DNA from 3 places in the Lonsdalea quercina genome. Region 1 is predicted to be linked to each of the others. Evidence: predicted binding sites of a transcription regulator. Region 1 holds the regulator's gene; each other region holds the start of a gene.
What was found. Region 1 encodes ArgR, which controls arginine synthesis, uptake and breakdown. Its sites were predicted from a motif close to ANTGAATAAAAATACANT; they were not measured.
Positions count from the first base shown of each region.

Region 1 (2,205 bases):
TACCCTTGATTCAGGCGGCACTGCAGGAAGCCGGGCTGCAGCGTAAAGATATCGACGGAATCGCCTACACTGCTGGTCCTGGTCTGGTCGGCGCGCTGCTGGTCGGCGCGACGGTCGGGCGCTCCTTGGCGTTCGCGTGTAATGTGCCGGCCATCCCGGTACATCACATGGAAGGGCACCTGCTCGCTCCCATGCTGGAAGATAATCCACCCGCATTTCCTTTTGTCGCCTTATTGGTTTCGGGTGGCCACACTCAGTTAATCAGCGTAACGGGGATCGGCGAATATCGTTTGCTGGGTGAGTCAATCGACGATGCGGCTGGAGAAGCGTTTGATAAAACGGCCAAGCTGCTGGGGCTCGATTATCCCGGAGGTCCGCTGTTGTCAAAAATGGCTCAGTCCGGACAGGCGGAGCGCTTCACTTTTCCACGTCCGATGACCGACCGGCCTGGACTGGATTTCAGTTTTTCTGGGCTGAAAACTTTTGCTGCAAATACTATCCGCAAACAGGGTAAAGACGAGCAGACTAAGGCGGACATCGCGCGCGCATTTGAAGATGCGGTGGTGGATACGCTCGCGATCAAATGCCGACGAGCGCTCGATGACACCGGATTCAGACGGCTCGTCATCGCCGGCGGGGTCAGCGCTAACCGTACGTTGCGGGAAAGACTGGCTGAGGTCATGGTTAAACGCGGTGGCGAAGTGTTTTATGCCCGTCCTGAGTTCTGTACGGATAATGGTGCGATGATCGCCTACGCGGGCGCTATCCGTTTGCAGCAAGGTGGCGTGACGTCATTAGGCGTAACGGTGCGGCCGCGTTGGCCGCTGGCTGAATTGCCGTCTTTGTAAGACGGCTTATAGCTCTTGTTCGAACAAGTTAAGAATAGCCTCGTGGAGCTGCTCCACGCTGAACCCTTTGGCCGGTGTGGTGAATATGGTGTCATCTCCGGCGATCGTCCCCAGTATCCCTTCTGATTTTCCCAATGAATCCAATAACCTGGCGATGAGCTGAGCGGCACCCGGGCTTGTATGGATGACGACGACGGATTCATTGAGGTCCACATCCCGTACCAGATTTTTTAACGGACTTGATGTGGTCGGTACGCCAAGTTCAGCGGGGAGGCAGTACACCATTTCCATCTTGGCATTACGCGTACGAACTGCGCCGAATTTGGTGAGCATTCTCGATACTTTGGACTGGTTAATATTTTCAAATCCCTCGTCCTGCAGGGCTTGCACGATCTCGCTCTGAGAACTGAATTTTTCTTCTTTTAATAGCGCATTGAACGCTTTCACCAAATCTTCTTGCTTTGTTGAATGACGCATTTGGCTGCAGTCCATCATTGTTAGTCATAACGATATTATGCTGTGGAATGAATTTTTATGCAATCTGGGCGCCTAGTCAATCGATGTGGCGGGCTTTGTTGAGGAAATAGTTGCTAGTCGAAAATAAAACTGGAGAATGTGCGCCTGCTCACACAAAGGTAACTGGAATGTTATGCAATTGCTTAGGGTTGTTGTTTGTTTGCCGTGATTAATCTGTATCTACCTGGGTAATGAGTGGAAGCAGCGCCTGTTACTTTAGTTACCTTAGTTACATTTTTATAACCTGTGTGCGTTTTAATTTATTATGAGCCACGCTGCGCCCTTGATGCGCTGATTGGTTGCCTGATTCTACTTTTTATTATGAGCACGGACGTTTGTAACGAAACAAATCCACGGCATATTTAACTAATGATAATAAAATAAGGAGTTTAAGATGAAAGTTGCTGTTCTTGGAGCCGCCGGCGGTATCGGTCAGTCTCTGGCACTTCTTCTCAAAACCCAGCTTCCTTCAGGCTCAGAGTTATCGCTTTATGATATTGCGTCCGTAACGCCAGGTGTTGCTGTAGATTTGAGCCACATACCCACAGCGGTAAACATCAAAGGTTTCTGCGGTGAGGATGCGACTCCCGCATTGGATGGGGCTGACGTCGTTCTGGTCTGCGCCGGTGTTGCTCGCAAGCCGGGCATGGATCGTTCCGACCTGTTTAACGTCAATGCCGGCATTGTCCGCAATCTGGTTGAACAAGTCGCTCGAGTTTGCCCAAACGCCTGTCTTGGGATTATCACGAATCCGGTAAACACCATCGTGGCTATTGCCGCAGAAGTGTTAAAAAAGGCAGGGGTATATAATCGAAACAAACTCTTCGGTGTGACAACGCTG
Region 1 is NZ_FNQS01000007.1:232,415-234,619, reverse strand. Features, by position in the region: gene tsaD (tRNA (adenosine(37)-N6)-threonylcarbamoyltransferase complex transferase subunit TsaD) at 1-848, shown strand, start outside; gene argR (transcriptional regulator ArgR) at 855-1,325, opposite strand; gene mdh (malate dehydrogenase) at 1,759-2,205, shown strand, end outside.

Region 2 (2,205 bases), on a different contig from region 1:
GGTCAAGCGTCCCGGCCAGCGGGAACTGACCGGCTCCAGCGCCTCGGTCACGAGGCCGTTGATATCGTTCAACGCCATGCCGGGCAGCGGGCGGATATCCATATGCAGTTCGCAGCAGCCGCAGATGCGGTTGGCCGCGTCGCCGCCGTGAATATGCCCGAAGTTCATTGTCGGGTAGGGGATGTGGAATGCGGGATTGTGATAGCGCTCTTGCAGGGTATTGCGCAATTTCATCAGGTGAGTGATGGACTCGTGCATCAATTCAATGGCGTTGACCCCGCGCGCCGGATCGCTGGAGTGACCAGACTGACCCTGAACGCGTATCGCTTTGGACATATGGCCTTTGTGCGCGCGCACCGGTTGCAGTGAGGTCGGCTCGCCGATGATGGCGCAATCCGGCCTGATGCGCGTGGATTCGGAGAAATATTTGGCGCCTGCCATCGTGGTCTCTTCATCGGCCGTCGCCAGAATATAAAGCGGTTTGGTTAGCGTGGCCGGATCGATGTCGCGCAGCGTATCCAGAATGAAAGCGAAGAACCCTTTCATGTCGGCGGTACCCAGACCGTAAAGCCGGTTGTCGTGTTCGGTCAGGGTAAAGGGATCGCGCGTCCAGCGCCCGTCGTCAAACGGTACGGTATCGGTATGTCCTGCCAGCAGTAGGCCGCCGCTGCCTTCTCCCCGGCGCGCCAGCATGTTGAATTTATGACGCGTGCCGGGTACCGGCTGGACTTCAACGTGAAAGCCCAGATCGGTAAACCAGCCTGCCAACAGGTTGATTAAGTTTTCATTACTTTGGTCCAGGTCGCTATCGGTGGCGCTAATGGATGGCGTAGCGATCAATGCCCGGTACAGCTCAATAAAAGGGGGTAAATTCATCTTCACTGTTGACAGCCTCTGGTTTGAATAGTATCAATATTCATGCATTTATTTTGAATAAAAATACAGTATTGCCAGGTGAAAGAAAATCACAAACTGCGGCGCGGACCGCGCTTATGCTTTTTTCTGGCATCGTGGGGGGAGCGGCTTATCCGCATCAGTCCCCGGCTCTCGTCTCACCGATCGCGATATAACAAAGGTACACGGATCTCATGTTGAATACGTTGATAGTAGGTGCAAGTGGTTATACCGGCGCGGAGCTGGCACTGTACCTGAACCGTCACCCTCAGATGAACATAACCGCTTTGGCGGTTTCAGCGCAAAGTGTAGATGCGGGAAAATCACTCTCCGAACTGCATCCCCAGCTTAAAGGCGTTATCGACTTACCTGTCCAACCGCTCACCGACGTTGCCGATGCGGCCAAAGGCGTCGACGTGGTGTTTTTAGCCACTGACCACAAGGTGAGCCACGATCTGGCGCCGCAATTTTTGGCGGCGGGCTGCACCGTGTTTGACTTGTCCGGCGCCTTCCGCGTGCAGGACGCCGATTTTTACAGCCGCTATTACGGCTTCGACCATCAGCACGCCGACTGGCTGGCGCAGGCCGTGTATGGGCTGGCCGAGTGGCAGGCTGATGAGATCAAACAGGCGCAGCTGATCGCCGTGCCGGGTTGCTACCCCACGGCCTCTCAGCTGGCGCTGAAGCCGCTGGTGGAAAGCGGTCTGCTGAATATCGACCAATGGCCCGTGATCGACGCCACCAGCGGCGTCAGCGGGGCCGGACGCAAGGCCACCATGACCAACAGCTTCTGCGAGGTCAGCCTGAAGCCCTACGGACTCTTCACCCATCGGCATCAGCCCGAAATCGTCGCTCATCTGGGGATTCCGGTGATTTTTACCCCGCACCTGGGTAATTTCCCGCGCGGCATTCTGGCAACGATTACCTGCCGTCTGCGTCCCGGCGTGACCGCACAGGATGTGGCTGAAGCCTACTACAACGCCTACCACGACAAGCCGCTGGTCCGGATCTACGCTAAAGGTGTTCCGGCGTTGAAATCCGTGGTCGGTCTGCCATTTTGCGATATCGGTTTCTCGGTGCAGGATGAACATTTGATCGTCGTATCCACCGAAGACAACCTGCTGAAAGGCGCGGCGGCGCAGGCGGTACAGTGCATGAATATTCGTTTTGGTTTCCCTGAAACCCAGTCCTTACTCTGATTATTTCTGAGGCGCAAAGACCCATGAATCCGTTAATTATCAAGCTAGGTGGCGTATTGTTGGATAGTGAAGAGGCGCTAATGCGTTTGTTCGACGCGCTGGTTGAGTATCG
Region 2 is NZ_FNQS01000006.1:240,636-242,840, forward strand. Features, by position in the region: gene argE (acetylornithine deacetylase) at 1-882, opposite strand, end outside; gene argC (N-acetyl-gamma-glutamyl-phosphate reductase) at 1,089-2,093, shown strand; gene argB (acetylglutamate kinase) at 2,117-2,205, shown strand, end outside.
Region 2: argC (N-acetyl-gamma-glutamyl-phosphate reductase) is a predicted target of ArgR. The motif match lies at 929-946, and genes of this name have one in related genera.

Region 3 (2,205 bases), on a different contig from region 1:
TTGCGTCCCCCTTTAAACAATACCTCTACAGTCCGTTTGTCGGATATCGAAACGCATAACGCAATCCCTTATACAATCGTCGCAGCCAGCCTGTGTACGGACGGCTGCGACGATTGCATTCGAGCCGAATAAAGTGTTATTACAGTCAGTGTATCCACTTTCCTCATTTGGCCACGACGGTAAACTGAAAAGCGAGCATTGAAGCACCATGACAATCGCAACTCCCGTTCAACTTTTGATTCGCCCCATCACTGCGGCCGACAACGCCGCGATGGCTGGCGTGATCCGCCGCGTGTCGGCTGAGTTCGGGTTGACGGCGGACAAAGGCTACACCATCGCCGATCCCGATCTGGACTCGCTGTTCCAACTGTACGACCGCCCGCAGTGTGCTTATTGGGTGGTGGAGTGCGGCGGCGAAGTGGTTGGCGGCGGCGGCGTGGCCCCGCTGTCAGGAGGAGATGCGGATATTTGCGAGCTACAAAAGATGTATTTTTTACCGGTGGCGCGTGGACGGGGGCTCGCCAGACAGCTTGCACAGCAAGCCCTGGAATTTGGCCGTCAGCACGGCTTTAGCCGCTGCTATCTGGAGACGACCGGCCACCTTACCAGCGCCATTCGGCTCTATGAAAAGTTGGGATTTCGCCAAATTCCCTATGCCTTAGGGAGCACCGGTCATGTGGACTGTGAAGTGAGAATGATGAAGCCGCTGTAAGAAATGGCTGACGGCGGTGACGCCGCCGGCAACATCGCGAGGCCCGGAGAAGAGGGCCTCGCAGAGATCGAAGAATTAGTGACGCTTGCCGTCATCATCCTCGTCGTAAAATTCACCTTCGCCTTCATCATCTTCGTCAGAGCCGTTCGGGTCTTCGAAGTAAGTGCCCCAGCCATCGTAATTGATCTCATGACGCTCGGCCAATGCCAGCAGCTGTTCGACCTGGCCGTCGATGATTTCGGCTTTGAGCGACACTTCGCTGATCACGTCGCAGCACATCAGCAGCAAGCCTTCTTCAACTTCCAGCTCTTCCGCATCCGTGACTTCGTAGCCCAGCTTGAAGGCGTCAACCGCCACCTTTTCCAGGTCTTCGAACTTCTCGGCGGAGAAGTGATGCTCGATAGTGTAGACCGCGTCAGGATCGCTGCCATCCTCCAGCAACTCTTCAATAATCAGCCGCGTTTCTTCACGCTGCTCTTCCAACAATTCACGGTTTACCATGACTCAGTCCTCATTAATCGGCGAGATATCGTCGCATTGTCCCACAGCCCCGCACCCGGCTCCACCACAAAGTTTGACCCTGGCACTTGAAATTGAATATTTACACATATAAAGTGAATTTTAATTCAATCACAAGGATTGTCCGCACGGAGATAAGCACAATGAACCCGTTCTACAAACGTCATTTTTTGAGACTCATGGATTTTACGCCAGCAGAAATCAGCAGCCTGTTATCCCTGTCAGCAAAACTGAAATCAGACAAAAAAAAGGGGGCAGAAACCCGTCACCTGCAAGGGAAAAACATCGCACTCATCTTCGAAAAAGATTCGACCCGCACTCGCTGCTCTTTCGAAGTTGCTGCGTACGATCAGGGTGCGCAGGTCACCTATCTGGCCCCAAGCGGCAGCCAGATTGGTCATAAGGAGTCCATGAAGGATACGGCGCGCGTGCTGGGACGGATGTACGACGGTATTCAGTACCGTGGCTATGGTCAGGCGCGAGTCGAAACGCTGGCGGAGCTGTCCGGCGTCCCCGTATGGAACGGGTTAACCGATGAATTTCATCCCACCCAGCTGCTGGCGGACCTGCTGACGATGCAGGAGCACACGCCTGGCCGCCCGCTGTCCGGGCTGAAGCTGGCCTACGTCGGCGATGCCCGTAACAATATGGGTAACACCATGCTGGAAGCGGCAGCGTTAACCGGACTGGATCTGCGTCTGATCGCCCCGAAAAGCTGCTGGCCGGAAACGGGTCTGGTCGCGGAATGTCAGGCCGCAGCAGAGAAAACCGGCGGCAGCATCACACTGACGGAAGACATTGCGATGGGCGTCAAAGACGTCGATTTCATCTATACCGACGTGTGGGTCTCCATGGGAGAACCCAAAGACGTGTGGGCGCAGCGCATCGATTTGCTAAAACCCTATCAGGTCAATATGGCCATGATCGCAGCATCGGGCAATCCGCAGGTTAAATTCCTGCACTGCCTGCCCGCC
Region 3 is NZ_FNQS01000008.1:137,541-139,745, reverse strand. Features, by position in the region: gene BLU64_RS12375 (GNAT family N-acetyltransferase) at 209-712, shown strand; gene rraB (ribonuclease E inhibitor RraB) at 788-1,213, opposite strand; gene argF (ornithine carbamoyltransferase) at 1,375-2,205, shown strand, end outside.
Region 3: argF (ornithine carbamoyltransferase) is a predicted target of ArgR. The motif match lies at 1,326-1,343, and genes of this name have one in related genera.